DNA from 3 places in the Cryobacterium sp. GrIS_2_6 genome. Region 2 is predicted to be linked to each of the others. Evidence: predicted binding sites of a transcription regulator. Region 2 holds the regulator's gene; each other region holds the start of a gene.
The links. Region 2 encodes HrcA, which represses chaperone genes, less so after heat shock. Its sites were predicted from a motif close to TTNGCACTCGNNNNNNNCGAGTGCNAA; they were not measured.
Positions count from the first base shown of each region.

Region 1 (8,642 bases), 2.5 Mb from region 2:
GCAGTATGCCGAGATCGAGCAGGCCAACGCGCGGCTCTTCGCCCGGTAGCGGCGTCCGGTCGCGGCGTCCGGTCGCGGCGTCCGGTAGCGCGTCCGGTAGCGGCGTCCGGTAGCGGCGTCCGGTAGCGGCGTCCGGTAGCGGCGTCCGGTAGCGGCGTCCGGTAGCGGCGTCCGCCACATTGTGGCGGATGCCGGGACGTGGCGGATGCCGGTCGTGCGGAGACCGGATCGGGATCGTGCCTGCCCGGACGCGAAAACAGGGCGCTTCCCGGAGGAAACGCCCTGTTTGCGGTGAAGCGGTGAAGCGGTCTAGCTATCGAGCAGGGTGGACTTAGAAGTCCATTCCGCCGGACGGGTCGCCGACCGGAGCAGCGTTCTTTTCCGGCTTGTCGGCGACAACGGCCTCGGTGGTGAGGAACAGTCCGGCGATCGACGCGGCGTTGAGCAGCGCGGAGCGGGTGACCTTCACCGGGTCATTGATGCCGGCGAGGAGCATGTCAACGTACTCACCGGTCGCGGCGTTGAGGCCCCAACCGATCGGCAGGTTGCGCACCTTGTCGGCGACGACGCCGGGCTCGAGACCCGCGTTGAGGGCGATCTGCTTGAGCGGGGCATCGATGGCGACCTTGACGATGTTCGCGCCGGTCGCCTCGTCTCCGACGAGCTCGAGCTTTTCGAACGCGGTCTTGCCGGCCTGGATGAGGGCGACGCCACCACCGGCGACGATGCCCTCTTCGACAGCGGCCTTCGCGTTGCGGACGGCATCCTCGATACGGTGCTTGCGCTCCTTGAGCTCAACCTCCGTCGCGGCGCCGGCCTTGATGACGGCAACGCCGCCGGCGAGCTTGGCGAGACGCTCCTGGAGCTTCTCACGGTCATAGTCGCTGTCGGTGTTCTCGATCTCGTTGCGGATCTGCTGAACGCGACCGGCGATGGCTTCGGGGTCTCCGGCGCCTTCGACGATGGTGGTCTCGTCCTTGGTGATGACGATCTTGCGCGCGTTGCCGAGCAGGTCGAGGGTGACGTTCTCAAGCTTGAGGCCGACCTCCTCGGAGATGACCTGGCCACCGGTGAGGATGGCGATGTCCTGCAGCTGGGCCTTGCGACGGTCGCCGAAGCCGGGAGCCTTGACGGCGACCGACTTGAAGATGCCGCGGATCTTGTTCACAACGAGCGTGGCCAGAGCCTCGCCGTCGACGTCCTCGGCGATGATGAGGAGCTGCTTGCCGGTCTGGATGACCTTGTCCACGATCGGGAGGAGGTCCTTGATGTTGGAGACCTTGGAGTTGACGATCAGGATGTAGGGGTCTTCGAAGACCGCTTCCTGACGGTCGGGGTCGGTCACGAAGTACGCGGACAGGAAGCCCTTGTCGAAGCGCATGCCTTCGGTGAGCTCGAGCTCGGTGCCGAGGGTGTTGGACTCCTCGACGGTGACGACGCCTTCCTTGCCGACCTTGTCGATGGCCTCGGCGATGATCGCGCCGATTTCAGCGTCGCCGGCAGAGATGGATGCGGTGGCCGCGATCTCTTCCTTGGTCTCGACCTCTTTGGCGTTGGCGATCAGCTCTGCGATAACCGCAGCGGTGGCCTTTTCAATGCCGCGCTTGAGGCTGATCGGGTCTGCGCCGGCTGCGACGTTGCGCAGGCCTTCGCGGACGAGCGCCTGGGCGAGGACGGTCGCGGTGGTCGTTCCGTCGCCGGCAACGTCGTCGGTCTTCTTGGCGACCTCTTTGACGAGTTCCGCACCGATCTTCTCGTACGGGTCGTCGAGTTCGATTTCCTTGGCGATCGAGACACCGTCGTTGGTGATCGTGGGGGCGCCCCACTTCTTCTCCAGTACGACGTTACGTCCGCGCGGGCCGAGGGTGACCTTAACCGTGTCAGCGAGGATGTTCAGGCCACGCTCAAGGCCACGACGGGCCTCTTCGTTGAAAGCAATGATCTTTGCCATATGTGTTTCTCGTCCCTCCCGGACGTTACCAAAACGGTGATGGGTTGGCACTCAAAAGGAGAGAGTGCCAAGTCGATTCTGGCACTCAGGGGTCGAGAGTGCAAGTGAGCGTCGGGAAGCGTCGGGGGAGGCTACGGGACGAGTTCGACGGAGCCGGTACCGTTCGGGATCAGTTCGATCCAGGTATTGCCCGGGGCGAGGCGAATGGTGATCCCGTTGTCGTCGATCAGCCGGATCGGGTCAGCCTGCCCGGCCTTTGACCACGTCGCGTGCACGGTCTTGCCGCCGGCGGACACCGAGCCCTCCCCCGTGCCGATCATGACGGTCTTGGGTACCTCGCCGTAAGTGCCGTCGATGTCGACCCGGAGCACGAGGACGTTGGTGGCGCCCCGGCGGGCGCCGGTCGTGTCGAGGTCCGGGGTGCCCTCCTGCGAGCGCAGGTATGCCTGTGAGGCCGTGTCCCAGCTCCAGCCGGGGTAACGCGATGCGGAGAACCGCGCGTTGATCTGGGTGATCGGGGTGCCGTCGACCCCGGCGGTCGATGCCGCGATGCTGCCCGCATACGCGAACTGCTGCACCGGCGGCGCGACAGAGGCGTTGCGCCCCACGAGTTCGGCGGCCTTCAACACGACGTTGTGCGGGGCCTCCCTGTCGGCGACGCGGGAGAACAGGCCCGTCGTGTCGTAGTCGAAGACCGAGTTGATGACGGGGGTGGCCTTCATCATGTCGACGAAGATCTGCTGTCCGCCGGAGTACGCGACGATCCCGCCGAACGGCGTGATGATGTCGGGGTCCATCGGCCGGATCGACCGCACCGGGCCGATCGCGTCGGGAATGTCGGACTGCCAGACGCCGACGTAACGGGTCAGTCCGCCCTCGACGAGTTCCTCGAAGACGATGTCAGCACGATCCAGCGAGATCTGGGGCCTGGCGGCCTCGTGGTTGTCGATCTTCACAGCGAGGGACGGGTTCGCAGCCTTCCCGGTCGGCACGATCGTGCCACGAAGCGGCGCGATCGCCAGCGGCGGCGGGACGTCGACAGAAGCCGCGGTGGGTTTCACGCTCGCCGTCGGCGTCGCCGTGGTCGGCGGCTCAGTTCCGGCGCACGCCGTCATCACCAAGAGGAGGCATGGAAGAAGCACGGCACCGAAAAGTCGTGCCGTGCTTCGCCCGTGGATTGTTGCAGTTCTTTTCGCTGTCACGCCCCACACCCTAACGCGGCAAACTCGCGGATGCCGCGCGGCTCGGGATGTTACCCGAGATTGGGTGCGCTTGATGAGGGTGCGCCTGATTTTTCAGATCAGACGGGACGTACCGACTCGGCCTGTGGCCCCTTTGCCCCGGTTCCCATTTCGAAGATGACGTGCTGTCCCTCTTCCAAAACCTTGTACCCGTGCATGTCGATGGCGGAATAGTGGACGAAGACGTCCTGTCCGCCGCCGTCGACGGTGATGAAGCCGAAACCCTTTTCAGCGTTGAACCATTTGACGGTTCCGTTCGCCATGTGTAACTCCCCAGTGCTCTGATATTTTCGGCAACCGCCCGTTGGCCGTACCGGGCCTGGCGCATGTGACTGCGTCCATCTGATCCGACCGGTCGGATGCCCCAGGGGGGCAACCGGACGAACGAGATGAGCGACCTGAATCAAAGAGTACTGAAGCCAAGAAAGAACGAAAGGGGGTTGACGAAGAGCCCCCGTGGAGTTATGTAACCGGAGGCGAATGGCCGGTCAGGACGTGGGCGTGGTGCTGGACACGAAGTCCGCCCCGACGACGACCGTGAGGTCGGCCCCCGAGGCCGCGAAGTCGCTCGCGAGGAGCACCGTGGATCCCGGCAACGAAGCCGCGACCCCGCGGGCGGCGCCCTCGAGGGTCGCATCGGCGTAGTACACGGTCGTCTTGGTCACATCTTCGGTGCTCGCGTTACTGAGCGCGCCGACAGTCCAGCCGGCCGCGGAGAGCACGTCCCCGGCAGCCTTGGCGACACCCGTTCCCTTTGTACCGTTGAGCACGGTTACGGTGAGGCTCGGATCGACCGTCGCGACGGCCGTCGGAACGGCGGTCGCGGCATCCGTTGCCGTTGCCGGGTCTGTCGCCGAACTGGAGGACAGCCCGGGGATCGCGATGTTCAGTTTGTTGCTGAGCGAGGCCATCCCGAAGACTCCGAGGCCGATCAGGACGGCCGTTGCCCCCAGTGCCCACCAGAACGCAACCCAGTGGCGTCCCTTCTTTCCGGGGGCGCGATGGGCGCCCACCCGGTCGAGGGAGTGCGGCAGATGGTCGAAGCGGTCTTTCGGATAGGTGGGAGGCATTGTGGGGCTGGGTCGATCCTCTTGTCGCGGGCGAATGGGTGGAACGTCGGGGTCGGAAAGCCGGCTGCGCCTAGGGGGCGGGGCTGGTTCGGTGCTCCGGAGCGCGCACTGTCCGGCGCTCCCGTGCCTGCGCACGGGCTGCACGCATCCGCTGCAGGCGTTTCACCAGCATCGGATCGTGAGCCAGGGCAAGAGGGGAGTCGATCAAAACGCCCAATAGTTGATAGTACCGGGCCGAGGACAGCCCGAACTCGGAACGGATCGCCTGCTCCTTGGCTCCGGCATGCGTGAACCAGCGCCGTTCGAAGCTCAGGATGCCGCGGTCGCGGTCGGTGAGTCCGCCCGGGGAGTCGGCGGGGTTCGGGTCAGGCACGCCGTCCACCATCCACCTCTTTCACCATCGCCATTCGCTGCTCGAATCCTATTTGGCGTCGGCTATGGATTTGCTGGGCCACGCGGGTCGCTCCCTCGTCGGGAGGAAAGTGCCCGGGCAGTCGCGGGAGCGTCCCGTCGAACATCCCGTTGTGAAAGTGCTGAACGGGCCCGGGAATCGGAATACGCCGCTGCCGGGCTGAGTTTAAGCTTGTTGGGAGGGTTGGCGGCCACGCTGCACTGCGCCCTCGCCCGATGGGAAGGATGAACCATGGACTACGAAGTCACGAAGTCAGACGCTGAATGGGCCGCGGAACTCGGGCCGGAGAAGTTTGCCGTACTGCGGCAGGCCGCCACCGAGCGGGCCTGGACCGGGGAGCTACTCGACGAGAGCCGCTCCGGCATCTATACCTGCGGCGCCTGCCACGCCGAACTCTTCAAGAGCGGCACGAAGTTCGATTCCGGCTGCGGCTGGCCGAGCTTCTATGAGTCGGTGCGCCCGGAGGCCGTCGAACTCATCGAGGACACCTCCCTCGGCGTCGTCCGCACCGAGGTGCGCTGCGCGAACTGCGGTTCGCATCTCGGGCACGTCTTCGACGACGGTTTCGGCACCCCGACCGGGGACCGCTACTGCATGAACTCCATCTCGCTCGAGTTCAAGCCGGTCGACTAGACCGTGTCCACGGCGCTCGAGGCCATCGGCGGGCGGCGTTCTTCGTCCGCCGTGACGACGGATGCCCCTACGCACGACGACCTGCTCCCGCTCGTGGCCGCGTGCGCGCGCGTGGCCGACCACGGGGCCTTGCGGCCCTGGCGCCTGATCGAGCTGCGCGGGGATGCCCGCACGCGGCTCGGGGCGGCGTTCGCCGCGGCATCCGCCCGCCTCGCCGCTGAGGCCGGTGCGGAACCGCCGTCCGCTGCGGAGCTGGCCAAGCTTGCGGGTAAGCCGCTTCGGGCGTCGCTGTTGATCGCGGTCGTCGCGAGCCATCGGGAGAGCGACAAGGTCGAACCCTGGGAACAGGACGTCACCGCGGCGGGTGTCGGACACGCCCTGAGCCTCCTGTTGGCGCAGGCCGGCTGGGGTGTGATGTGGCGCACCGGGGCGTTCACCCGCACCGCCGAGGTGCACCGGCTGCACGGGCTCGCCGGGTCGGAGGAGTTGCTCGGCTGGCTCTATGTCGGCGGAGTGCCGTCTGGTGCGAAGCCGGGCGTCCGGCTCCCGATCGACCCTGCCGCGCACCTCACCGCACTCTGACCACCCCCTGACTGCCCCCATTTTCAGTTTTTCAGGGTCGCGCGAAGGCGAGGCTTCACCGTTTCTTTACCTGAACGTCGGCAGAATGTCCCGGGCGCAGCAGGCGCGGGACGTATCCTCGTGGCGTGAGCGCAGAAATCAGCACACTCGTCCGGCCCGACACCGTCTCCCTCGCCACGCTGACCGTCCTGCGGCCGGCTGCGACAGCACCCCTGACCGCCGACGCTCCTGCTGCCACCGCCTCCGCCGTTCCCCGGAGCCCGAGCCTCGACGATGCCGACGCCACCATCCTGGAACCGCTCGTGGATATCGTGCTCCGTTTCCTCTGGGCGCTCGTCGGCTGCTATGTCTGGGTCGTCCTGCTCGCCAAGGGGCCGCGGTCCCGCCTGGCTAGCCGGGAGCTCGAGCCGATCGTCTGGCCGCAGGCGGACTACCCCGCTGTGGGACTGCCGGCCCTCGCACTGTCGAGCGCCGGCAGCATCCGCCGACCCGTGAGCCCCGAGTTCGGCCAGATGAGCGCTCGCCCGTAGGTCACTCGGCCTGCGCGATGCGTGCCGTGTTGCCGGACGGATCGCGGAACGCGCAGTCGGTCGGCGCCCAGGGCTGGTCGATGAGTCCTGGAGCAGACCCGCCCGGATCGGCCCTGGTCGGCCCGGATCGGCCCGGATCGGCAAGGATCGCTTGGCCCGCAGGGCCGGGTCTGCGAGGCTGGCGGGATGACTGATGCCCGGAATCGCTTCCGTGGACGGCGGACGACGTCGAGTTCAACACGGATATGTGGGCGACGCCGGATCAGTCCTGCGAGTCGCTCATCGCCCTCTACCGCCGGGTCGGGACGCACTCGAGCGCGACGATCGATGCGCTCTCGCTCGACACCATCGGACAGGTGCCGTGGTGGACGGGCGACCGGAGCGCCGCGAGCCTGCACGAGATCCTGGTGCACCTCATCGCGGAGACGCACCGGCACGCCGGTCACACCGACCTCGTCCGAGAGCTCAACGACGGGGAAGCCGGACTCCGGCAGGGCAACGACAATATGCCGCCGGCCGACCGCGCCTGGTGGGAGGGCTACCCTGAACGCGTCGAGGCGGCCGCGCAGGAGTCGGCCCAGCACTGACCGGCGCCGGCGCGGCTCAGCGCGAGATGACGGTGCCGCCGAGCGAGGCGACCGCCCGCAGCAGGCGCGGGCCGGCGGCGAACCACGCCACGATCATCACGACGACCGAGGCCGCGAAGATCCAGAATCCGGTCCAGCCGTCGTCGCTCTGCACGGCGTACATGTGGTTGAGGTTGCGGAGCGCCCCGGTCGCGAAGACCAGGGTCACGTGCACGACGACGAAGATCAGGAAGACGACCATCACGCCGACGTGCACCGCCTTGGTCGGGCGGAGCGGGACGAGTTCGCTCAGCCGGCGTGACGTCCAGAGCGGCGACAGGCGGATGCCGGTGGCCAGCGCGAGCGGAGCGGCCACGAACACGATGGTGAAGTAGCTCAGGGTCTGGAGGGCGTTGTAGTTCACCCAACCGTCGGAGACCGGCCAGCCCAGCGAGACGTACTGGAGCGCGGCAGAGACGGCGTTGGGAATGATGTCCCAGCTGACCGGAACGATTCGCACCCACTGGCCGGTGACGAAGAGCAGCACGTAGAAGAGGAGCCCATTGAGCACCCAGAGCGCGTCGACCGAGAGGTGCAGCCAGACGTTGATGCCCATCCGGGTGGGCGCTCGTTTCGTGCGGACCAGCCCGATATTGCGCCGGGTCCAGAACATGGTCGGCCGCCCGGCAGTGCGGACCTGCCAGCCCGAACGCACGATGAAGAGGAGGAAGAAGACGTTGAGCCCATGCTGCCAGGCCAGCCAGGCCGGGAAGCCGACGGGCGCCCCGGACGGCAGCGGCGACGTTCCCGGGAAGTCGGTCAGGAAGGATCGCACGGCCGGCAGCGAACGGAGGCCCTTGGCGGCGAGCACGGCGGCGGCGAGCAGGCCGATCGCGAGGATGATGGCCACGGCGAGCCTGAACCAGGCGGTTCGACCAAAGCCGAGCAGCCCGGAGCGCTCTGCTGTCACCGGTCTCCCTCCCGGGCGATGGCGTCGTGCGGCATGGGCGTGCATCCCTCTGGTCTGGCGGCGTCGGTCGACGCGGTGGCGCGTTCGAGGCCGACTATGCCATCATCGACCATTTCGCGCCCGGCGTCTGCCCGCAGTGTCAAACTACGACATCTTGGCGACGGCTGCGTTCACCCGGTCACCGGGAGCGCTTCAGTTTCCCGTCGAGCCAGAGCGTGTCGGACGCGTCGCTGTGCATGGTCCCGGTCCCGACGTGCTTGGCGTCGATCTTCTCGCCGTTCTTGATGACGTGCACGAGGGCCATCGCGTGACCTCGACCCAGGTCGAAGTCCGCCTTCAGCCAGTCGACGATCACGCCGGCCTTCGTGGACGGGTCGTCGAACCCCTTCTCGTGGGCGAGGGTGATGAACTCGCGCGGGGTCAGGCCAGTCTTGTCTTCGATGTTGTCAAGGTAGGCCTGGAATGACATCTCTGCTCCTTCGCTGGTGGAACCCGGAATCTCGGGCCGGTCCATCAAACCGCCTTCAGGACCGGGTCGCAATCGTTTGGACCGGAGAATCCCACATTTGCGGATCCGCTGTCCCGAGATGTGTGTCGGACGCGTGCTAGCGTCGGCGAGATGACGGCTCCTCACATCGCCCTTGGCGCGATCAACCTCGAGGCCCATGACCCGACTGCGCTTGCCGA
Region 1 covers NZ_JAXCHP010000001.1:4,113,079-4,121,720, reverse strand. Annotated here, with positions in the region: gene groL (chaperonin GroEL) at 332-1,951, opposite strand; gene RCH22_RS19970 (DUF3048 domain-containing protein) at 2,083-3,012, opposite strand; gene RCH22_RS19965 (cold-shock protein) at 3,252-3,455, opposite strand; gene RCH22_RS19960 (LytR C-terminal domain-containing protein) at 3,681-4,262, opposite strand; gene RCH22_RS19955 (DUF3263 domain-containing protein) at 4,333-4,635, opposite strand; gene msrB (peptide-methionine (R)-S-oxide reductase MsrB) at 4,906-5,307, shown strand; gene RCH22_RS19945 (nitroreductase family protein) at 5,311-5,889, shown strand; gene RCH22_RS19940 (hypothetical protein) at 6,015-6,419, shown strand; partial or broken gene RCH22_RS19935 (DUF664 domain-containing protein) at 6,638-7,006, shown strand; gene RCH22_RS19930 (hypothetical protein) at 7,023-7,877, opposite strand; gene RCH22_RS19925 (DUF4287 domain-containing protein) at 8,134-8,424, opposite strand; gene RCH22_RS19920 (hypothetical protein) at 8,575-8,642, shown strand, end outside.
Region 1: groL (chaperonin GroEL) is a predicted target of HrcA. The motif match lies at 1,996-2,022, and genes of this name have one in related genera.

Region 2 (11,534 bases):
TCACGGACGGCACGACGGTGCTGCTCACGACCCAGTACCTCGACGAGGCCGATGAGCTGGCCGACCGCATCGCCGTGCTCGACGGCGGCCGGATCGTCGCGAACGGCACCCCGGACGAGCTCAAGCGCCTCGTCCCCGGCGGCCACATCCGGCTGCGGTTCACGGATGCGGCGGCGCTCGACGCCGCCGCACGCCTGCTTGGCGACTCCACTCGCGATGAGGCAGGGCTTGCGCTCACCGTGCCGGGCGACGGCACGGTCGGCGCTCTGCGCGGCATCCTGGACCGCCTCGACAACGCAGGCGTCGCGATGGAGGACCTGAGCATCCACACGCCCGATCTCGACGACGTCTTCTTCGCCCTCACCGCCACCACGAACAGGTCCGCCCAAGCCGGTGCGGTCGAACCGGCTCGAACGAAGGGAACAGAATCATGACCACCCTCACTGCCGCGCACGCACCGGCCCCTGGCCGGAGGTCGCATGTGATCGCAGACACCGTCACGATGTTGCAGCGCAACCTGCTGCACATGGTGCGCTACCCCGGCCTCTCTCTGTTCACCATCCTCGGCCCCGTGGTGGCGCTGCTGATCCTCGTGTTCGTCTTCGGCGGAACGCTGGGGGCCGGCCTGCCCGGAGTCGATGCCTCCGGCGGCCGCGATGCCTACCTGGCCTACGTGATGCCCGGAATCCTCCTCATCACGATCTCCGGCAGTGCGGGCGGCGCCTCGATCACCGTCGCCATGGATATGACGGAGGGAATCACGGCACGCTTCCGCACCATGTCGATCTCGCGGGCTGCGGTCCTCGCCGGACACGTGGTCGGAAACACCGTCCAGTCCGTCATCGCCGTCGTGCTCGTGCTCGGCGTCGGCCTCCTGATCGGATTCCGGCCCACGGCGAGTCCGGCGGAATGGCTTGCCGCGGCAGGCCTGATCGTGCTCATCTCGTTCGCGGTGAGCTGGCTCGGCGTCGCGATGGGAATGCAGTCGAAGACTGTCGAGACGGCCAGCAACCTGCCCCTGCTGCTGACCCTCCTGCCGCTTCTGGGCAGCGGTTTCGTGCCGACGGCCTCGATGCCGGAGTGGCTGCAGTGGTTCGCGCAGTACCAGCCGTTCACGCCGTTCATCGAGAGCCTGCGCGGGCTGCTCCTCGGCACCCCGCTCGGCTGGAACCCGGTGCTCGCGATCGGATGGTGCGCCGTGCTCGCTCTCGTCGGCTACGCCTGGTCGATGGCGCTCTACGAGCGCAAGTCCGTGCGCTGACGGCAGACACGAAAAAAGCCCCCGTCGTTCGGCGGGGGCTTATTCGCGAGCCGGAAATCCGGCCGGGTAGTGCGGAGACTAGACGAGCGCGCCGACGGACTTGGCGAGCGCCGACTTCTTGTTTGCAGCCTGGTTGCGGTGGATGACACCCTTGCTGACGGCCTTGTCGAGCTTCTTCGACGCAATCGCGAGGCTGGCGACAGCCTTGTCCTTGTCGCCGGAGGTGACAGCGAGGCGCGCAGCGCGAACGGCGGTCTTGAACTCGCTCTTGACCGCCTTGTTGCGCTCCTGGGCCTTCTTGTTGGTGCCAATTCGCTTGATCTGCGACTTGATATTTGCCACGTTTATACGCTTTCGTTAGGTTCTTGTTCGGATGGGCCGCGTGGCGGTAGAGGGCGCCGTACGGCAAAATCGTGGTGGGGTGGGACCCAACACGCAAGCCAACAGGCAACGATACCAGTTAATCGCTCGGGCCGACAATCGGGGCGGACGATCAATGCCACGAACCTCATGGGAGCCCGGCCAGGATCCGGCCCAGGATCGCCGCGAAGCGGTCCGGCTGGGCGAGGCTGACCAGGTGCGAGGCCCGGGGGACGACGATGAGATACCCGTTCGGGCACGCGGCGAGGAACCGTTTCTCGTGCAGGCGAAACTGGTCGAAGGCGCCGTTGACCAGCCAGACCGGCCCGGGGTATTCGGCCAGGCTCCGCACGGGCTGGAGGGTCGCGGTCGCGCTGAGTCCGGCATCCATGACACCGAGCGGCACGCCGCCGGCGAGGGCTTCGAGCGCGCCCTCCCGGGGCAGCAGAAGGCGCACAAGCGTTGTGTGCATCCACAGGCCCTGGTGGGGGAGGCGACGGATCACTCTGGCCAACCACCGGTAGATCTCAAGCCCCGGACCGGCCGGAATGAAGCTGCAGGCCGCCGCCACGAGACCGATCACCCGCTCGGGATTGTCATCGGTCCTCCAGAGGGGCCGGCGCGACCCGGCCGATTATCGGAAAGCCTAGTGGGGCGCGATGAGCTCTCCGCGGGCGAAACCCGCGGCGGGCCTGAGCTATGGGAGAATTACCGGATCATGTCACCCAGACCCCTCACGGCGTTCCTGCCGGCCGCAACACCGCCGGCATTCATCCGTAACTTCTGCATCATCGCGCACATCGACCACGGCAAGTCCACCCTCGCCGACCGGATGCTGCAGATCACCGGCGTCGTCGACGACCGCCTGATGCGGGCCCAGTACCTCGACCGCATGGACATCGAACGCGAACGCGGCATCACGATCAAGAGCCAGGCCGTGAGGATGCCCTGGGAACTCGACGGCCAGGCCTACGCGCTCAACATGATCGACACCCCCGGTCATGTCGACTTCACCTACGAGGTCTCCCGGAGCCTCGCGGCCTGCGAGGGTGCCATCCTGCTCGTCGACGCGGCCCAGGGCATCGAAGCCCAGACCCTCGCGAACCTCTACCTTGCCCTCGAGAACGACCTCACGATCATCCCGGTGCTCAACAAGATCGACCTCCCCGCCGCGGATCCCGACAAGTACGCGAAGGAACTCGCGAGCCTGATCGGCGGCAAGCCGGAGGACGTGCTGCGCGTCTCGGGCAAGACCGGAGTCGGCGTCGCCGAACTGCTCGACCGTGCCACCCGGCTCATTCCCGCCCCCGTCGGCGACCCGGACGCCCCCGCCCGCGCGATGATCTTCGACTCGGTCTACGACAGCTACCGCGGCGTCGTCACCTACGTCCGCATGATCGACGGCAAGCTCAGCCCGCGCGAGAAGATCCAGATGATGTCCACCCGGGCGACGCACGAGATCCTCGAGATCGGCGTGACGAGCCCGGAGCCGACCCCGAGCAAGGGTCTCGGCGTCGGCGAGGTCGGCTACCTGATCACCGGCGTGAAGGACGTCCGCCAGTCCAAGGTCGGCGACACCGTCACGACCGCGCTGCGCCCGGCAACCGTCGCCCTCCCCGGCTACACGGAGCCCAAGCCGATGGTGTTCTCCGGCCTGTACCCGATCGACGGCAGCGACTACCCGGCCCTCCGTGAAGCACTTGACAAGCTCAAGCTCTCCGATGCCTCCCTCGTCTACGAGCCGGAGACATCCGTCGCCCTCGGCTTCGGGTTCCGCTGCGGGTTCCTCGGGCTGCTGCACCTCGAGATCATCACCGAGCGCCTCGACCGCGAGTTCAACCTCGACCTGATCACGACGGCCCCGAGCGTGATCTACGAGGTCTCGACCGACGACAAGAAGACCGTCACCGTGACGAACCCGAGCGAGTTCCCTGACGGCAAGATCGCCAAGGTCGAGGAACCGATCGTCAAGGCGGCGATCCTCGCGCCCAAGGACTACGTCGGCGTCATCATGGAGCTCTGCCAGGGCCGCCGCGGCACCCTGCTCGGCATGGAATACCTCGGTGAGGACCGGGTCGAGATCCGCTACACGATGCCGCTCGGTGAGATCGTCTTCGACTTCTTCGACCAGCTGAAGAGCAAGACCGCCGGGTACGCCTCGCTCGACTACGAACCGATCGGCTCGCAGGAGGCAGACCTGGTCAAGGTCGACATCCTGCTCCAGGGCGAGCAGGTGGACGCGTTCAGCGCCATCGTGCACCGCGACAAGGCATACGACTACGGCGTGCTGATGACCGGGCGGCTGCGGAAGCTCATCCCACGGCAGCAGTTCGACGTTCCGATCCAGGCCGCGATCGGCGCCCGCATCATCGCCCGCGAATCGATCAGCGCCATCCGCAAGGACGTCCTCGCCAAGTGTTACGGCGGCGACATCTCCCGCAAGCGCAAGCTGCTCGAGAAGCAGAAAGAGGGCAAGAAGCGCATGAAGATGGTCGGCCGCGTCGAGGTGCCGCAGGAGGCCTTCATCGCCGCGCTCTCGGGGGACGAGCCGGCCAAGAAAGAGAAGAAGTAGGCGGATGCGGCGTTCCACCTTCACCGACGCGGCCGTCACCTATGCGGCGATCGGCGGCACCCTCGCCTCTGACCTGCTCCGGTACCCGCCGCGCGGTTACCGGCCGCTCGAACGCACCGTGCGCCTCGGCAGCGGTGAAGTGCGGTTCCGGACCGCCGCCGCGCTCCTGATGACCTGGGGCGTGCAGCTCGGCAGTGGCATGACCGTCACCGACCTCCAGCAGAGCACCGGCGTCCAGTACTCCGGGATCGTATTCAACGCCGACGGCACCCCCTCGGCGAACCAGGAGCACCCGGTCGACGAGGCGACGTTCGCCGACGACGGCACCCCGTACATCGTCAACGGCATGTCCGCGCGCCTCTCGGTGGCGGTGGGCCCGTTCACCGTCGACTCGCCCGTACGCGTCGTCTACGTCATCGACGAGACCGACCGCATCGGTTTCGGCTACGGCACCCTCGCCGGCCACCCCGCGAGCGGCGAGGAGGCGTTCATCGTCGACCGGCAGGCCGACGACTCCGTCTGGCTGACGATCCGGGCCTTCTCACGTCCGAGCACCTGGTACTACCGGCTCGCCTGGCCGATCGTCCGCATGCAGCAGGCCAAGTACACCGCCCGCTACCTGCGCGCCCTGCACCCGGTCGGCGCGGTCTGACGATGGGCAGCGCCCTTCCCCTCGGCGATCCGGCCCCGCGCGACGGCCTCCTCCCGGCATCCGCCGCCGTCGGAGCCTCCGAGCGCGACTTCGGCGTGTACCTGCATGTGCCGTTCTGCCGGGTGCGCTGCGGCTACTGCGACTTCAACACCTACACCGCGACCGAGCTGCGCGGAGCGTCCCAGCACGACTACGCAGGACAGGCCGTCGCCGAGGTCGAGTCAGCAGGGCGCATCCTCCGCGACTCGGGGGTACCGGGCAGGGAAGCCGCGACGGTGTTCTTCGGCGGCGGCACCCCGACGCTGCTCCCCGCCGGGGACCTGGTGCGGATGCTCGACGCCGTCCGCGACACCTGGGGCCTCGCCGCGGGGGCGGAGGTGACCACGGAAGCCAACCCGGACTCCGTCGACGCCGCCTACCTCACGAGCCTCGCCGCCGCCGGCTTCACCAGGGTCTCCTTCGGCATGCAGTCCGCCGTGCCCCGGGTGCTCGCGACCCTCGAGCGCACCCACGACCCGGAACGCATCCCGCTCGTCACCGGGTGGGCCCGCGACGCCGGGCTCGACGTCAGCCTCGACCTCATCTACGGAACGCCGGGGGAGACCGGCGCCGACTGGCGCGCGAGCCTCGAACAGGCCATCGGCCTGTCCCCGAACCACATCAGCGCATACTCGCTCATCGTCGAGGACGGCACGAAGCTCGCAAGGCAGATCCGCCGCGGCGAACTCGCCCCCGTCGACGAGGACACCCAGGCCGAGTACTACGAACTCGCCGACGAACTCCTCGAGGCGGCCGGCTACGGCTGGTACGAGGTCAGCAACTGGGCGACGGATGCCGCGCACCGGTCCAGGCACAACCTCGCATACTGGCGCAGCCAGGACTGGTGGGGGGTGGGACCCGGTGCGCACAGCCACGTCGGCGGCGTGCGCTGGTGGAACGTCAAGCACCCCTCCGCATACGCCGACCGGATCCTCGCCGGCGACTCACCGGCCGCAGGGCGAGAGACCCTCGACGACACCACCCGCGAGGTCGAGCGGGTCCTGCTGCTCACCCGCATCCGGGAGGGTATCCGGATCGACTCGCTTTCGCCGCTCGGTCGTCGCGAGGTCGCCGGTCTCATCGCCGATGAGCTCGTCAACGCGAAAGCCGCCCTGTCCGGGACGGTCGAACTGACCAGGAGAGGACGGCTTCTCGCGGACGCCGTCGTACGACGGCTTCTCGCGGATTAAGGTGCTGCGGTCTAGCTTACGAACTTGAGGGTGAGGGTGAGCGGGTAGGTGTAGTACTCGCCCTTGTTGGCCGCGAGGGCAGCGATGATGCTGAAGACAACGCTCAGGACCCAGACGGCGGGCAGCAGCAGGAACCCGACCAGCGCCAGCGTCAGCACTCCGCTGACCACGTAGGCGATGGCCAGGGTGATCTGGAAGTTGAGCGCCGTCGCCGCGTGCGCGCGGATGAACGGGCCGCGGTCCTTGAGCACGAGGTAACCGATGAGCGCGGGCACGAACTCGAAGAGGATTCCGCCCACGTGGATCAGGGTGGCCCACAAGCGTTCGTCCGACGGGTTCATCGGCGTAACGGGCTGGTAGGCATTGGCGGGGGGTGGTGTGGACATTCGGGCTCCTTGGACGCGTTATCTGGTCGTGCTTGTCCCGCGAGATACTCCGGGTGGTTTGAGGTTCCGCCGGTCGCTGCGCTACTTGATGAGACGCAGGGCGAAGGGGTAGCGGTAGGCCTGGCCGTCCTTCGCCTTCAGGAACCCGAGGATCGAGAAGATGATCGCCACGACCCAGGCGGCGAAGATGATCAGGGCACCGACGAACGGGAGGATCGAGCCGATCACGTAGAGGATGGCGATCGTGATCTGGAAGTTCAGGGCTTCCTTGCCTTCCTGGGCGGTGAAGCGACCGCGATCCTTGAACACGAGCCAGATGATCAGGGAGGGGAGCGGGCCGATGATGCCGCCGAGGTGCGCGAAGGACGCCCACTGGCGGTCCTCGGTCTCGGTGAGGGGAGCAGCGGCAACGGGTGTGGGTGCTGCCGGCTGGTATGGCTGCTGCGGGGGGCGCTGGCCCAGGTTCGGATCGTCGCCGTTGTTACCGGTTGAATTGCTCATCATCGTGCCTTTCCGTGCGGATGGGGGACCGTTACAAGACTCAAGGTACTGCGCCCAATCATCCGCTAGCAATGGGGGTGTCCCCGTGTGTCGCGATATGATTGGCAGTCAAACGCTGTGAGTGCCAAAGTCGCCGGCACCCAGTCACCCGGAAAGGAGGCGATTCAGTCATGGTTTCGGATCGCAGCCTCGAAGTTCTGCGGGTCATTGTTCAAGACTACGTCGCCTCGCGCGAGCCCGTCGGGTCAAAAACCATCGTTGACCGGCATTCCTTCGGAGTGTCGGCGGCGACCATTCGCAATGACATGGCTCTCCTCGAGGAGGAGGAGCTCATCATCGCCCCGCACACCTCCTCAGGGCGGATCCCGACCGACAAGGGGTACCGGCTCTTCGTCGATCACCTCGCCGATCTGCGCCCGCTCTCCGCGGCGCAGCGCCAGGCCATCGAAACGTTCCTCGGGCAGTCCGCAGACCTCGACGAGGTCCTCGCCCGCAGCGTCCGGTTGCTCTCCCAGCTCACCCACCAGGTCGCGCTCGTGCAGTACCCCTCGCTGTCCCGTGCGAAGGTGCGCCACATCGAGCTCGTGGCGCTCTCGGAGACCCGGCTCCTGTCCGTGCTGATCACTGATGCCGGCCGGGTCGAGCAACGCGTGATCGAGTTGCCCCGGCCGCTCGAGGAGCAGCTGCTGGTGCGCCTCCGCGCCCGTCTCAACGCCGCGGTTGTCGGCCTCAGCATGAGCGCAGCAGCGATCGCGCTCACCGATGCCGCCGACCTGGCCGGCGAGCAACCGGACGTTGTCTCCCTGGTCACCCTCACCCTTCGCGACCAGGTGGGTGCGAACCGGCAGGAGCGGCTGGTGATGGCCGGCGCCGCGAACCTCGTGCGCACGGAGGAAGACTTCACCGGGAGCATCTACCCGGTGCTCGAGGCCATCGAGGAGCAGGTCGTCCTGCTGCGCCTCTTCGGCGAGATGGCGACAGACCAGCACGGGGTGTCGGTGAGTATCGGCAGGGAGAACGCGCCATTCGGCCTCTCCGAGACCAGCGTGCTGACCAGCGGCTACAGCTCGCAGGGTGGAGACCTTGCCCGCCTCGGCGTCCTGGGCCCCACCCGGATGGACTACTCGAACAACATGGCGGCCGTCCGTGCCGTCGCCCGCTACCTGTCCCGCCTGCTCGAATAGGCGAGTCCCTCGACCAGCCCCCACGCCGCACACCTACGAAAACAGACCTAGGAGAGCCAGCTTTGGCTGACCATTACGAAGTACTCGGCGTCGCCCGCGATGCCACTACCGACGAAATCAAGAAGGCGTACCGGCGCCTCGCCCGCCAGCTCCACCCCGACGTGAACCCCGGCGCAGACGCGTCGGAGCGGTTCAAGCTCGTCACGCACGCCTACGACGTGCTGAGCGACCCGAAGCAGCGCGACAACTACGACCACGGCGGCAACGGCCGCACGGGCGGAAACGCCGGGTTCGACGGCAACTTCGGCAACTTCGGCGACATCTTCGAGACCTTCTTCGGAGGAGGCGGCGGCAGCCGTGGACCGAAGTCTCGCCGCGAACGCGGCCAGGACGCCCTGATCCGGGTCGAACTCGACCTCGACGAGATCATCTTCGGAACCCACCGCGACCTCGAGGTCGACACGGCCATCGTCTGCGCGACCTGCAGCGGAACCTGCTGCCAGCCGGGAACCGCCCCCGTCACGTGCGACATCTGCCACGGCACCGGCACCATCCAGCGCGCCGTGCGCTCCCTGCTCGGCAATGTGATGACCTCGAGCCCCTGCGGCTCCTGCCGCGGTTTCGGCACGATCATCGCAACCCCGTGCGTGACCTGCCAGGGCCAGGGCCGCGTCCGCGCCCGCCGCACGGTTCCGGTCGACATCCCCGCCGGCGTCGACACCGGCCTGCGCCTGCAGATGCCCGGGAGCGGAGAGGCCGGACCGGCCGGCGGCCCCAATGGCGACCTGTACCTCGAAATGAAGGTTCGCCACCACGACGTGTTCAGCCGCGACGGTGACGACCTGCTCTGCACCCTCGACGTGCCCATGACGGATGCGATCCTCGGCACGACCACAACGGTCAAGGCCCTCGACGGGGACATCACCGTCGAGATCCGTGCCGGAGTGCAGGGCTCCGAAGTCATCACGGTCAAGGACCGCGGAGTCTCGCGCCTCCGCGGCAATGGCCGCGGCGACCTCAAGGTGGGAATCCACGTCGTGACGCCGACCAAGCTCGACCACAAGGAGCGGGAACTGATCGAACAGTTCGCCGCGAGGCACAAGTCCCCGGCGCCCGCGCTCAGTGCGGTGCAGCAGGGACTCTTCGCGAAGCTCCGCGACCGGTTCCGCGTCTAACCGGATGGCGCACTTCTTCATCGACGAGTCCCTCCGCGCGGAGGACTGCCCAGTCGGAGCCGTCGCGACCATCACCGGTGCGGAGGCCAGGCACGCGGTCACCGTGAGCAGGGTCCGGCCGGGGGAGCACCTGATCGCCGGGAACGGGTCAGGCCTGCTCCTGGAGACGACCGTCGAGGAGGCGGAGCCCGGACGGCTGGCCCTGCGGATCGACAGCGCGCGGAGCGTCGCGAGGCCGAGCCCGCGCATCCGCCTTGTGCAGGCACTCGCCAAGGGCGACCGCGACGAGATGGCGGTGCAGGCCGCGACCGAACTCGGCGTCGACGGCGTCGTTCCGTGGGCGGCCGCCCGCTCGGTGACACGCTGGGAGGGCCAGAAGGTCGTCAAGGGAAGGGAGCGTTGGCGCGCCATCGTACGCGAGGCGTCCAAGCAATCGATTCGGCCCTGGCTTCCCGACGTCGCCGACCTCACGAGCACCAAACAACTCGCCGTGCTGGCGCAGGGCACGCGGATGCTCCTCCTCGAGCCCACCGCCGACATCCGGCTGACCCGGTTGCCGTCGGTTGACGACGCGGCCGACGCGGCCGATGTCCAGGCAACCGCGGCGCGGGACATCGTGCTCGTCGTCGGTCCGGAGGGGGGCATCGCCGCCTCGGAACTCGAGATGCTCGAAGCCGCCGGGGCCTTGCGGGTGCGCCTCGGCGACACAGTGCTGCGCACGTCGACGGCCGGGCCCGCCGCCCTCGCCGTGCTCAACGCCGCCCTCGACCGGTGGTGACCCCCGGCAGGGCGACCTGCCGCTTAAGATAGAACCATGTCAGAAACCGGCGCAGAACCCTCCGTATTCAGCCGCATCGTCGCGCGCGACATCCCCGCGACCATCGTCGCCGAGACCGAACACATCATCGCATTCGTCGACATCAACCCGCAGGCCCCCGTGCACGTCGTCATCACGACCAAGACAGAGGCGTTCCGCAACGTCGTCGAGCTCGCCGCTGGCGACCCCGGGCTCCTTGCCGAGCTCGTTGCCGTCGCCGGTCGGGTCGCCACCGAGCTTTCCGACGGACAGTTCCGCCTCGTCTTCAATACCGGCGCCGCCGCCGGACAGACCGTGTTCCACGTCCACGCCCACGTGCTCGCCCTGAAACCGTCAGGGGACGGGGCGACCGGCTCGCTCGGGGAGGGAACACTTGGTTCCGTCTGAGCCGTCAGAGAAGTCCGTGCCGTTCCTGCCCTCCGGTGCGCTCCCGTCCGAAACAACGGTCGAGACCCGGATCCTCATTGACGGGGTCGCTATGGTGCGCCTCCTCGGCGCCCAGGACCGGCTGCTCGGCGCGATCGAGAAGGAACACCCCGCGGTCAGCGTGCACGTCCGCGGCAATGAGATGACGCTCTCCGGTGAGCCGACCCAGGTGGCCGCTGCTCGCCGTCTGATCGAAGAATTGCTCGTGATGATCCGCGAAGGCCGTGACCTCGCGCCGGCCGAGGTCGAGTCGAGCGCCCGCATGCTCGGCGAGGACAGCACCTCGAGCCCCTCCGTTCGCCTCGGGCCGCCGATCCTCACCTCACGGGGCAAGAGCATCCGCGCGAAGACGATCGGCCAGAAGGAATACGTCGACGCCATCGACACCGACACGATCGTTTTCGGGATCGGCCCCGCCGGAACCGGCAAGACCTACCTCGCGATGGCGAAGGCCGTCCAGGCCCTGCAGCGCAAGGAGGTCGACCGGATCATACTCACCCGTCCGGCCGTCGAAGCGGGGGAACGCCTCGGCTTCTTGCCCGGCACCCTGACCGACAAGATCGACCCCTACCTGCGTCCGCTCTACGACGCACTCGGCGAGATGATGGAACCGGAACTCCTGCCCAAACTGCTCGCGGCAGGCACGATCGAGGTCGCCCCGCTCGCCTACATGCGCGGCCGTACCCTGAACAACTCCTTCGTCGTCCTCGACGAGGCGCAGAACACCACGCCGGAACAGATGAAGATGTTCCTCACCCGGCTCGGCTTCGGGTCGAAGATGGTCGTCACCGGCGACGTCACCCAGATCGACCTGCCCGCAGGCACGAGCGGGCTGCGCCTTGTGACCCGGGTGCTCGACACGGTCGACGACATCCGCTTCGTGCGCCTGACGAGCGCGGATGTCGTACGCCATTCCCTCGTTGGCAGGATCGTCGACGCGTGGACCGAATACGACGCACTCAGGCAGGCAC
Region 2 covers NZ_JAXCHP010000001.1:1,568,676-1,580,209, reverse strand. Annotated here, with positions in the region: gene RCH22_RS07930 (ATP-binding cassette domain-containing protein) at 1-434, shown strand, start outside; gene RCH22_RS07925 (ABC transporter permease) at 431-1,261, shown strand; gene rpsT (30S ribosomal protein S20) at 1,340-1,603, opposite strand; gene RCH22_RS07915 (alpha/beta hydrolase) at 1,770-2,204, opposite strand; gene lepA (translation elongation factor 4) at 2,340-4,193, shown strand; gene RCH22_RS07905 (DUF1990 domain-containing protein) at 4,198-4,845, shown strand; gene hemW (radical SAM family heme chaperone HemW) at 4,848-6,074, shown strand; gene RCH22_RS07895 (DUF4870 domain-containing protein) at 6,086-6,460, opposite strand; gene RCH22_RS07890 (DUF4870 domain-containing protein) at 6,542-6,964, opposite strand; gene hrcA (heat-inducible transcriptional repressor HrcA) at 7,132-8,145, shown strand; gene dnaJ (molecular chaperone DnaJ) at 8,208-9,320, shown strand; gene RCH22_RS07875 (16S rRNA (uracil(1498)-N(3))-methyltransferase) at 9,325-10,098, shown strand; gene RCH22_RS07870 (HIT domain-containing protein) at 10,135-10,524, shown strand; gene RCH22_RS07865 (PhoH family protein) at 10,616-11,534, shown strand, end outside.

Region 3 (11,534 bases), 2.4 Mb from region 2:
GCGCCCCGCTCCTCGCCTGGCTGCACGGGCCCGACACGGATTTCGCGGCCGCGATCGCCCGGGACATCGACCTGGGTATCTCGTCCGCCCGCCAGCTGCGAACCATAGCGGATGCCGCCGGCAGGCTCGGCCGCGTCGCGAACGTCCACCTGAAGCTCGACACCGGCCTCAGCCGCAATGGCCTGAACGGGCCGGACTGGGCCGAGGTCTTCGCGCTCGCCTCCGGCTTCGAACGGGATGGCCTCGTGCACGTCCGCGGCATCTTCAGCCATCTCTCCAACGCCTCCCCGGCCGCGGACGACGAGGCTGTCGCCCGCTTCAGCTCCGGCCTCGACCTCGCCGCAGCGGCAGGGCTGACCCCGGAGCTCGCGCACCTCGCGTCGACCGCGGCCGCCCTGCGCCTGCCCGCCGCCCGGTTCTCCATGGTGCGGATCGGCATCGGCCTCTACGGGCTGTCCCCCTTCGACGACGCGAGCCCGCGGGAGCTCGGCCTTTCGCCGGCGATGACCCTGCGCGCGAGCGTCGCGGCCGTTCGCCGGGTGCCGGCGGGAGCGGGCGTGTCCTACGACTACCTGTGGCGTGCCCCTGAGGACGGCAATCTGGCCCTCGTCCCGCTCGGTTACGCGGACGGTGTGCCCCGCGCGGCATCCGGCTCTGCGCGAGTCAACATCAACGGCCGCGGCTATCCGATCGTCGGACGCATCGCGATGGACCAGTTCGTCGTGAGTCTCGGCCAGGACGGTGTCGACGTCGGAGACGAGGTCGTGCTCTTCGGCGACCCCGACGCCCGTGGGGGAGCGACGGAGCCGGTGCCGAGCGCGGCCGACTGGGCGGATGCCGCCGGCACGATCAACTACGAGATCGTCACCCGGATCGGGCACCGCGTTCCGCGCAGCTACCGGGCTGTCTTCAGCGAGAGCGGGGAGCCCGAACGATGAGCCGCCGGGTGATCCCCGACGCCGCCGCGATGAACTCCTGGGGTGTCCAGGTCGCCGCGGAGCTCCGTGCGGGCGACCTGCTGGTGCTGACCGGTCCGCTCGGCGCGGGCAAGACCACGTTCACCCGCGGCCTCGGCGTCGGCCTCGGCGTGCGCGGCGCGGTGACGAGCCCGACCTTCGTGCTCGCCCGCACGCATCCGAGCCTTGTCGGCGGCCCGCCGCTCGTGCACGTCGACGCCTACCGGCTGCAGGATGCGATGGAACTCGACGACCTCGACATCGACTTCGAGCATTCCGTCGTCGTGGTCGAGTGGGGTCGCGGGCTGCTCGACGGGGTCGCGGACTCCTGGCTCGACATCGAGATCGAGCGGCCGACCGGCGCTCTTCAGTCCGGCCGGCCGGGCGTGGCCGGCCCGGCCCTGGCATCCGTTGCTCCGGGGGCCGCCGCCCCCGGCCTGGACCTCGACGTCGACCTCGACGAGCCGCGCACCGTCACCATCACCGGGTTCGGCCCCCGCTGGGCCGCGTTCGAGGGCGCATGGCCCGGGGAATAGGCTGAACAGGTGCTTCTCGCCATCGATACCTCCGCCGGAACCAGCGTCGCGGTCCTCGACGGGGTCCGCGGCGTGCTCGCGGACATCGACACCGCAGACACCATGCGCCACGCCGAGGTGATCGGCACCCTCATCGCCGAGTGTCTCGACCGGGCGAACGTGCGGGTCGCCGACCTCACCGGTGTCGTCGGCGGCATGGGCCCCGGCCCATTCACCGGCCTCCGCGTCGGCATCGCCGCCGCCCGCGTCTTCGCTCTCGGTGCCGGCCTGCCCTTCCTCCCCGTGATCAGCCACGACGCCATCGCCCTGAGCCGCTTTCGGGCCGGCCACACCGGCGGCCTCGTCGTCGTGACCGACGCCCGCCGGCGCGAGGTGAACTGGTCGGCCTACAGCGGGGCGGATGCCGCCGGCCTGCCCGTGCGCCTCGCCGCGCCAGGGGTGGCCAAACCGGCCGTCCTCCTCGAGCCCGACTGGGTCTACGCGGGCCTGGTCCGCGCGGACGCCGTGACCGTTCCGGCCGCCGACCTCGGCAGGGTCGCCGAACTGCTGCTGGCCAACGACCGTGTCTTCGCGACCGACGCCGCCTTCTACTTGCGCTCGCCCGACGTCACCCTCTCCAACGGTCCGAAACGGGTGAGCTGAGTGACCTGGCAGCTGCGCCGCGCCCACGCGGGCGACCTCGACGGCATCATGGCCCTCGAGACCCGCCTCTTCGAGAACGACGCCTGGTCCGCGGAGGGCATGCTCCGGGACGTGACCGACCCCGACTGCTACTACCTCGTCGCTGTCCCGCCGGACGAACAAGACCGCATCGAGGCATACGCGGGGCTGCTCGCGCCGCGCGGGGCGCTCGAGGGCGACATCCAGACCATTGCCGTCACCGAGACGGCCCGCCGGCACGGTCTCGGCGGCACCCTCGTGCAGAGCCTCGTCACCGAGGCCCGCAAGCGCGGCATCCGCGAGGTATTCCTCGAGGTCCGCGCTGACAACCCCGGCGCCCAGCGGGTCTACCTCCGGCTCGGCTTCGAGGAGATCGGTGTGCGGCGCGGCTACTACCAGCCGGACAACGTCGACGCGCTCGTGATGCGACTCGCAGTGCCGCCCGCGGAGGCGGCGCTCGCCGCGCCCGACCCGGTGCAGTCCCCGACCGACCCGACGGATCCCGCGGAGGCGACCGAATGAACCGCGACAACCCCCTGGTGCTCGGCATCGAAACCTCGTGCGACGAAACCGGCATCGGGATCGTCCGCGGAAGCCGGCTGCTCTCCAACACGATCGCCTCCTCGATGGACGAGCACGCCCGCTACGGCGGCGTCGTGCCCGAGGTCGCGGCCCGCGCCCATCTCGAAGAGCTCGTCCCGATGATCCGCGCGGCAACCGTCGACGCGGGCATCCGCCTCGAGGACGTCGACGCGATCGCCGTCACCTACGGCCCCGGCCTGTCCGGCGCCCTCATGGTCGGCGTCGGCGCCGCGAAAGCACTGGCGATCGCCCTCGGCAAGCCGATCTACGCGGTCAACCACCTCGTCGGCCACGTCGGCGCCGACGTGCTCCAGACCGACACCGACCCGGGCACGGAGCCCCTCGAATACCCGACGATCGCCCTCCTCGTCTCCGGAGGGCACACCTCGCTTCTCCTCGTGCGCGACCTCGTCTCCGACGTCGAACTGCTCGGCGAGACGATCGACGACGCGGCGGGGGAGGCCTTCGACAAGGTCGCCCGCATCCTCGGCCTGCCATACCCCGGCGGCCCGCAGATCGACCGCGTCGCGCTCGGCGGCGATCCGGCGTACATCCGCTTCCCCCGCGGCCTCAGCCATCACAAGGACATGGAACACCACCGCTACGATTTCTCCTTCTCCGGGCTGAAGACCTCGGTCGCCCGCTGGGTCGAGCAGACCCGCGACGCGGGGGAGACCGTGCCGCTCGCGGACGTCGCGGCGAGCTTCCGCGAGGCCGTCATCGACATCCTGCTCACCAAGGCCGTCGCAGCGTGCACCGACCTCGGGGTGCCGCGCCTCCTCCTCGGCGGCGGGGTGATCGCGAACGCGCGGCTCCGCGAGGTCGCCGTCGAGCGTACGGATGCCGCAGGCATCGCCCTGCGCATCCCGCCGCTTTCGCTGTGCACCGACAACGGCGCCATGATCGCCGCGCTCGGCGCCCAGCTGATCATGGCGGGTCACGAGCCGTCCACCCTTGACTTCGGCGCCGATTCAACGCTCCCCGCCTCCGTTATCCAGGGCTGAAAACCGCGTCCCATCTCCGGTTCCTATGCATCCGCGATACGCTGGACGCAACAGACATGGCTCGTCATGGGCGTTGACACCCGTTCAATGGGGGTGCCACTATGGCACCGCCAGCTGATCGAAGCCCAAAGGAGCCGTTAGTCATGACCGACCCGAACCAGCCTCCGGTAACCCCGCCCCCGGTGAACCAGCCCCCGATCTACCAGCCGCCCGCCGCCCCCGCGTACCAGGCGCCTGCCGCCCCGGCGTACGGCGCTCCGGACACCCACGGTCAGCAGCAGTACGGCCAGCAGCAGCAGTACGGCCAGCAGCAGCAGTACGGCCAGCAGCAGGAGTTCGGCCAGCAGGCATACGGCCAGCCCCTCGCCCAGGACAAGTACAACGTCCTCGCGATCGTGTCGCTCGTTTCGGCGTTCTTCGTCTCTCTCGCGGCGATCATCACCGGCCACATCGCGCTCAGCCAGATCAAGAAGACCGGGGAGAAGGGCCGAGGGCTCGCAATCGCCGGCCTCGTGCTCGGCTACCTCGGCATCGTCGCCGGGATCATTGGCGCGATCCTCTTCGTCGTCCTGATCAGCACGGCCTCGACCAACGGGTACTCCAGCTACTGACCCACTGGATCGTCCCTGCTGGCGTCGTCACGACTGACCTGTCGTCACCGTTGACCCGTCAATGAAGTGGAAAGGAACAGCTCATGAGTGATCTGAACGCCCCGGGCGCTTCGGGAATCCCTCCGGTTCCCGAGGTTCCGCAGGTGCCCGACGTGCCGCACGTGCCCGAGGTTCCCGAGGTCCCGCAGATTCCGCGCGGCGAGTCCACCGTGGCCGCTGCAGGACCGCCCGGAACGGAGTCCCTGGCATCCGGCGGCGTTGGGTTCGCCGGCCCGCCGTTCACGGATGCTCCGACCGCCGGTCCAGCGCCCGGCGGTCCTCCCTCCGCCGGACCGCCGCCGCCCGGTTCCGGGTATCCGTACCCGCCCGCCCCGGGGACGCAGGCTCCCACCCGCCAGCCGCTGCTCAGCATTCTCTCGCTCGTCGCAGGTGTCGTCGGACTGCTCGGCCTCCCGGTCGCCTTCATCCCCTTCGTCGGCGGGGTGCTCACCCTGCTGCTTCCGGCCGCGGCCATCGTGCTCGGGGCGCTCGGGCGCACGAGGGAATCGCGCGCACGTGCCCTGTGGCTCACCGGCCTGATCACGGGCATCGTTGGCGTCGCCCTCTCCCTGCTGAGCATCGTCGTCTGGATCATCGTCTTCGCAAGCATGCCGAGTACCTACTACTATCGCTGAGAGCCCGTTCCCCGGGCGAAGTGACCGGACCGGGAGGCCGCGATGACGGATGCACGCGCCGCCGGTGACGAGCTCCGCTTCGAACTGACGCGCCCGCCGGAGGAAGTCACCGGCGAACTCGACTACGCGTCGACCGTCACGGCTCCCACCGAATGGGTGCCGTACGTCTACACCGAGTCCGAGCTGCGCGCCCTCGCCAGCAGGCGTGCCGTCTCTGTCGCGTCCCTCTGCTTCGGCGCCGTCGGTCTCGCCGGCGCTGTCTTCGTGTTCTGGACCGCGCCGCTCTCGCTCGCGGCCGTCGTGCTCTCCGTCTGGGCGAGCCGCACCGAACGCGCGGCCGTCTCGATCTGGGCCTGGGGCCTCGGTACCGGCCTCGCGGGCCTCGTCATCGCCGCCGGCTGGATCGTGCTGATCAGCCAGGGCATCAGCCCCATCCCGCACTGAGCTCCGGGCACTGAACTCCGGGCACTCCAGTGTCCGGCACTGAGTGCTCAGCGCGGCGGCTGCACCCGCTCCACGAGCAGAGCAAGCCTGCGCCCGCCCGCCCGGGTGAGCACGAGAGTGGCCGACTCGGACCCGTGCAGCTTCAGCCGGGTGCGCAGCACGGCCGGGTCAACGTCCACGCCGCGCTTCTTGATCTCGAGCGTGCCGATCCGACGCTCCTTGAGCGCGAGCCGGAGTTTCTTCTCGTCCACCGGCAGGGACTCGAGCACCCGGAACGCCGTCGCGAACGGGGTCTCGTGCAGCGACTCTGAGCTCAGGTACGCGATGCCCTCCCCGAGCATCAGCGCGTCCATGCTGCGGGCCAGGTCGCCGATCAGCCGCGCCCGGATCACCGCGCCATCCGGCTCATACAGGTAGCTCCCTGGCACGCCTGCCTCTCCGGGCACGGTCTCGACGTCCAGACTGTCCGCGGCCGCGGTCAGCTCGTGCCGGCCGTCCCTGCCCAGGAGCAGGGCCGAACGGCGGATGCCCTCGCGAGCGAGAACGCCGAACCAGAGCCCCATCTCCACGAGCTTTCCGTCTACGGACACCCACTGCGCTTCCGCGGCGGCGGGAATGCCGTCGCGGTCGTGGCCCGGACCGAGTTTCACGCCGATCGGCATCCGCTCGCTCAGGCCGAAGACGAAGTCGAGGTTCGGCGAATAGTCTTCCGGGCGGGTCAGCCGGGAGGTGTTGCTGTGACCTGCCGTGCGGCGGGCCGGGTCGAGCCAGGCCGCGTCGAAGCCGGTGAGGTCGAAGGTCTCCGCGTCACCGTGCACGACGGTGGCATTGTCGAAGGGGGCGAGGTTGTAGCTCGCGACCGTGGCCGTGACCTCGTCGGTGTCCACTGCGGTCACCTGGATGTCGAGCGCGGCGAGGGCCATGGAGTCGCTGCCGATCCCGCTGCCGAGATCGGCGACCCGCTTCAGTCCGGCAGCGGCGAACCGGCCGGCGTGCAGCGCGGCGACGGGAAGGCGGGTGGCCTGTTCGAGACCGGCCTCTGTGAAGAGCATCCGCCCGGCGAAGTCGCCGAACTTGGCCACGGCCTTCGCCCGCAGCCGGGACTGGCCGAGCACCGCGGTCACGAGTCCCTGCGGGTGGCCGGCCTTCCGCAGGTCGCTCACGAGGCGCACCACATCGGAGGCGTTGTCCCAGGGCGGAAGCGAGTCCAACAGGCGCAGCCCCTCGGGGGACAACAGGTCAACAAGCTCGGAGCGGTCCATTGTCCAAACGATATCAAGCCGTGGCCGCCGCGCCCGGAACGCCCGAGTCTGGCACTCACGTTGCGTGAGTGCCAGAAGCGCCCTAAACTCGCTGTTAGCACTCTCGCTGTGAGTCTGCCAACCAAGTCTTAGCTAAGAAAGAGGTCAACCGTGTCGGTCTCCATCAAGCCGCTCGAGGATCGCATCGTCATCAAGCAGGTCGACGCCGAGCAGACCACCGCATCAGGTCTGGTCATCCCTGACACTGCCAAGGAAAAGCCCCAGGAGGGCGAAGTTGTCGCCGTCGGCCCCGGCCGTATCGACGACAACGGCAACCGCATCCCGCTCGACATTGCCGTGGGCGACAAGGTCATCTACTCCAAGTACGGCGGAACCGAGGTCAAGTTCGGTGGCGACGACCTCCTCGTCCTCTCCGCACGCGACGTGCTCGCCGTCGTCGTCCGCTAGGGATTCGTTCCAGGCGCCACGCACCACCGCAGTACACGTACGAACAACACAAAATCCCGGATGGCCTGATCATCCGGGATTTTGTTTTGCCAGGTGAACGCGGCCCGCACCACCGAGCACGTCAAAGCAGGGCATGCCCGCGAAGGGGAATCATTGTGAGCAGGACACGGAGTCAGTCGGCCGAGCCGACGAGCGGACTGGCCTTCGCGATCTCCGCGTACGGCCTGTGGGGCCTGCTCCCGCTCTTCTTTCTGCTGCTGCACCCGACGGGGCCCTTCGAGGTCGTTGCCTGGCGGGTGCTCTTCTCCCTGGTCTTCTGCCTCGCCCTGATCACCGTCACCCGCGGCTGGCCCGCCCTGCTCATCGTCCTCCGCCGCCCGAAGACGGTCTGGGTGATGGGCCTGGCCGGCCTCCTGATCTTCGTCAACTGGCAGACCTACGTCTTTGCGACGCTGACCGGGCACGTGGTCGAGGCCGCCCTGGGCTACTTCATGAACCCGATCGTCACGGTGCTGCTGGGCGTCTTCGTTCTGCACGAGCGGTTGCGGCGCATCCAGTGGATCGCGGTCGCGATCAGCGCGGCCGCTGTGCTCGTGCTGACGCTCGGCTACGGGGCGCTGCCGTGGATCTCGCTCGTCCTCGCCCTGTCGTTCGGGTTCTACGGGCTGATCAAGAAGAACGTCGGACCCGGCGTCGGCGCGCTCACCGGCCTCACCCTCGAGACCGCCTGGCTGATGCCGATCGCGATCGCGGAACTCCTCATCGTGGGCGCCGTCACCGGGCTCACCTTCGGTACCGTGTCGCCGTGGCACACCGTCGGCCTCGTCTCGACGGGTGTCGTGACGGCCGTCCCGCTGCTGTTCTTCGCAGCGGCCGCCCGCCGCCTGCCGCTCAGCCTGCTCGGTCTTGTGCAGTTCGTCGCGCCGGTGCTGCAGTTCCTCGTCGGGGTTTTCATTCTCGGCGAGCCGATGCCGCCGGAGCGCTGGGTCGGCTTCGGGCTCGTCTGGGTCGCGCTCGTGATCCTCACGGCCGACATGGTCGTCACCGGACGCGCCCCGCGGCGAGCATCCCCCGAACCCCTGTGACCGGCGATACGCTCAAAGCATCCCCACCTGTGAAAGGACCACGGATGCCCTTTCCAGCTCTGAACGTCACCTCGCGCCCCCGAGGACTCATTTCTGCCGGTCTCGCGCTCACCGTCGTCGCCGCCGCGCTGCTGCTTTCCGGGTGCACCGCGAGTGGAGCCCCGGTCGCCGTGACGAGCACCCCGACCGTCGCCCCGACTCTCGCGGCCACCGGTGACGGCACGCTGCTGATCGGCACGCTGTTCCCGATGACCGGGGAAGCGGGAGCCGCCGTGACCGGCGCCGCTCAGGTCGCCGGCACCGAGCTGGCCGCCCGCGAGATCCTTGAGCAGGCCGTGCCCGGCACGATGCCGATCCAGCTCGTGCATCGGAACTCGACGGGGAATGTTGCGGCCGCGGTTGCCGACCTGGTGGCGCGACACGTTGACCTCGTTCTCTGGGACGCGACGAGTGCGGTGCCCGCTGACGTCACGGCATCCGTCGCAGCAGCGGGCATCGCCCTGCTGCCTCTGAACGACTTCACGAACGGCGGCACTCCGCTCGCAGCGGACGAGGCCTTCGCAGTGCGCCTGCGCACCTCGGACCCCGGGCTCGCCGATACCGCCGGAGGCGGGGAAGCCTTCGACGGGGTGGTGCTCGCGGCCCTCGCCGCGATGGAGGCAGGCGACGACGGCGGGCCCTCGATCGCCCCGGCCCTCGACCGGGTCAGCCGCGGCGAGGCGGTGTGTACATCCTGGGCATCCTGCATCACCGACCTCGGTGAAAAGAAGCAGATCGCATACCAGGGCGTGACCGGGCAACGCTCCTAGTACAGCACCTCGTCCGACGGCGTCCCCCAGAGCAGGTGCCAGTGGTGTCACGAATCGCTAACGATGTTCTCTTTGCGCGGCAAGAAAACATCTTCGAAACAAAGTGATCCTAGGTTGGAGCCTAATAACGCGAGTAGGCCTCACCCGGAGGCGTACTTACGCGTGCAAGATGAAAGGGTACCCAGGATGATTAAATCCAAGCACGCCCTCCGGACCGCCATCGTGGCGGGAGCAGGCGTCATCGCCGTCATGCTCTCCGGTTGTGCATCCGGCGGCGGTTCAACCGCTACCACGACCTCGGCTGCGGCCGCGTCCTCGTACACCGACGCAGCTTGTGCGAGCGGAGCGTCCACGGACAAGTCGCTGGTCGTCGGCTCGATCCTCCCGATCACCGGTAGCCTCGCCTATCTCAACCCGCCGGAACTCGCCGGCGTCGGCCTCGCCGTCTCCGACATCAACGCCGCCGGCGGCGTCGGCGGCAAGGACGCCTGCGTCCTGGCCACCGACTCCGGTGACAGCACCGACCTGACAATTTCGACCGCGTCCGCCCAGAAGCTCATCGCCGCCAAGGTCTCCGTCGCTATCGGCGCCGCGTCCTCGAGCGTTTCGCTCAACGTCGTCGACTCCTTCGCTTCCGCCAAGATCGTCCAGATCTCTCCGGCCAACACGTCGGCCAAGCTCAGCGGCTACGGTCCGTTCTACTTCCGTACCGCACCGCCGGACTCGGTCCAGGGTTCCGCGCTCGGCCAGCTCATTACGGGTGACGGCAATGCAAAGGTCGCCTTCCTCGTCTTCAACGACTCCTACGGAACCGGCCTCCGCGACTTCACGCAGGCCAGCGTCGAAGCCTCCGGCGGAACCATCGTCTACGGCGGCAAGGGCAACGGCCAGGAATTCCCCCCCGGCCAGACTACGTTCTCGTCCGAGGTGACCGCCGCGAAGGCGACCAACCCTGACGCGATCGTCATCCTCGCCTTCGACGAGACCAAGTCGATCATCCCCGAGCTCAAGGCTCAGGGCGTCGACCTCTCCAAGGTCTACCTGTCCGACGGCAACACCGCCGACTACAGCAAGGACTTCGAAGCCGGCACGCTGACCAGCGCACAGGGCACGATCCCTGGCGCATACCCGGCAGATGACTTCAAGGCCAAGCTCGTCTCCTGGTACAAGGACACCCAGAACGCAGCTCTCGGAGACTTCTCCTACGCTCCTGAGGCCTACGACGCGACCACCCTCTCCGCCCTCGCGGCCCTGAAGGCCAAGTCCACCGTCTCCGCCGACATCCAGGCGCAGCTCGCGGCCGTTTCCGGCGCGAGTGGCAAGGGCACCAAGTGCAAGAGCTACGCCGAGTGTGCACCGCTCGTCACCGCCGGAACGGACATCCAGTACGTCGGACAGTCCGGCGTCGGCCCGTTCAACTCGCACAACGAGCCGTCGAGCGCCTTCATCGGCATCTACAAGTTCGACAAGGACAACAAGCCGGTCTGGCAGTCCGCCATCGAAGGACAGACCTCCTACTAGCAGGAGAGTGCTGATCGTCGGCTGAGGCCGCACGAACACAGGGAGCGGGGTCGGGCGAAAGCCCGGCCCCGCTCTTTCGTGCGCCCGCCCCCGTGCCGTGCGCGGCAGCATCCGCTCGCGTGCTAGTGCCGGTCGCGCCCGCGCCGGTTTCGGCAGCCCGCCGTTGCGGTAGCGGGCTGCGCAGACGGGCGCGGTGGCGGATGCCGCCGGGGACGCAAAAAGGCCCGTACCGGCCCCCAGGGGGCTGGCACGGGCCTCTCGGCGGTGCGGACGGGTCAGGCGATGCTGACGGGCTTCTCGTCCTTCTCGGCGTCAACGTCCTTGGCGAGGGTGCCGAGGTAGAGCTCGATGACCTTGGGGTCGTCGGCGAGCTCGCGGCCGGTGCCTGTGTAGGCGTTGCGGCCCTGGTCGAGCACGTAACCGCGGTCGCAGATCTGCAGGCACCGGCGCGCGTTCTGCTCGACCATCACGATCGTCACGCCGGTCTTGTTGATGCGGCGGGTGCGGATGAAGGTCTCGTCCTGACGCACAGGGGACAGGCCGGCGGACGGTTCGTCGAGGAGCAGCACGGACGGGTCCATCATGAGCGCACGCGCCATCGCGACCGACTGGCGTTCACCACCGGAGAGCGAACCGGCGCGCTGGGTGCGGCGGTCGGCGAGGGCGGGGAACAGGTCGAAGATCGCGTCGAGACGCTCGACGAGCAGCTTGGGCCGCAGGTAGAGGCCCATCTGCAGGTTCTCCTCGATCGTGAGGGAGGGGAACACGTTGTTGTTCTGGGGGACGAAGCCGACGCCGGCCTGCACGAGGCGGTTCGCCTTGAAACCGGTGATGTCTTCGCCCTTGAGCGTGACGCTGCCGCTGCGGACGGACACCAGTCCGAACAGTGCCTTGAGCAGCGTGGACTTGCCCGCGCCGTTCGGACCGATGATTCCGATGAGCT
Region 3 covers NZ_JAXCHP010000001.1:3,978,133-3,989,666, forward strand. Annotated here, with positions in the region: gene alr (alanine racemase) at 1-938, shown strand, start outside; gene tsaE (tRNA (adenosine(37)-N6)-threonylcarbamoyltransferase complex ATPase subunit type 1 TsaE) at 935-1,492, shown strand; gene tsaB (tRNA (adenosine(37)-N6)-threonylcarbamoyltransferase complex dimerization subunit type 1 TsaB) at 1,502-2,134, shown strand; gene rimI (ribosomal protein S18-alanine N-acetyltransferase) at 2,135-2,674, shown strand; gene tsaD (tRNA (adenosine(37)-N6)-threonylcarbamoyltransferase complex transferase subunit TsaD) at 2,671-3,738, shown strand; gene RCH22_RS19280 (DUF4190 domain-containing protein) at 3,882-4,349, shown strand; gene RCH22_RS19285 (hypothetical protein) at 4,433-5,023, shown strand; gene RCH22_RS19290 (hypothetical protein) at 5,066-5,467, shown strand; gene RCH22_RS19295 (class I SAM-dependent methyltransferase) at 5,515-6,729, opposite strand; gene groES (co-chaperone GroES) at 6,880-7,176, shown strand; gene rarD (EamA family transporter RarD) at 7,332-8,261, shown strand; gene RCH22_RS19310 (hypothetical protein) at 8,306-9,070, shown strand; gene RCH22_RS19315 (ABC transporter substrate-binding protein) at 9,257-10,591, shown strand; gene RCH22_RS19320 (ABC transporter ATP-binding protein) at 10,867-11,534, opposite strand, start outside.
Region 3: groES (co-chaperone GroES) is a predicted target of HrcA. The motif match lies at 6,778-6,804, and genes of this name have one in related genera.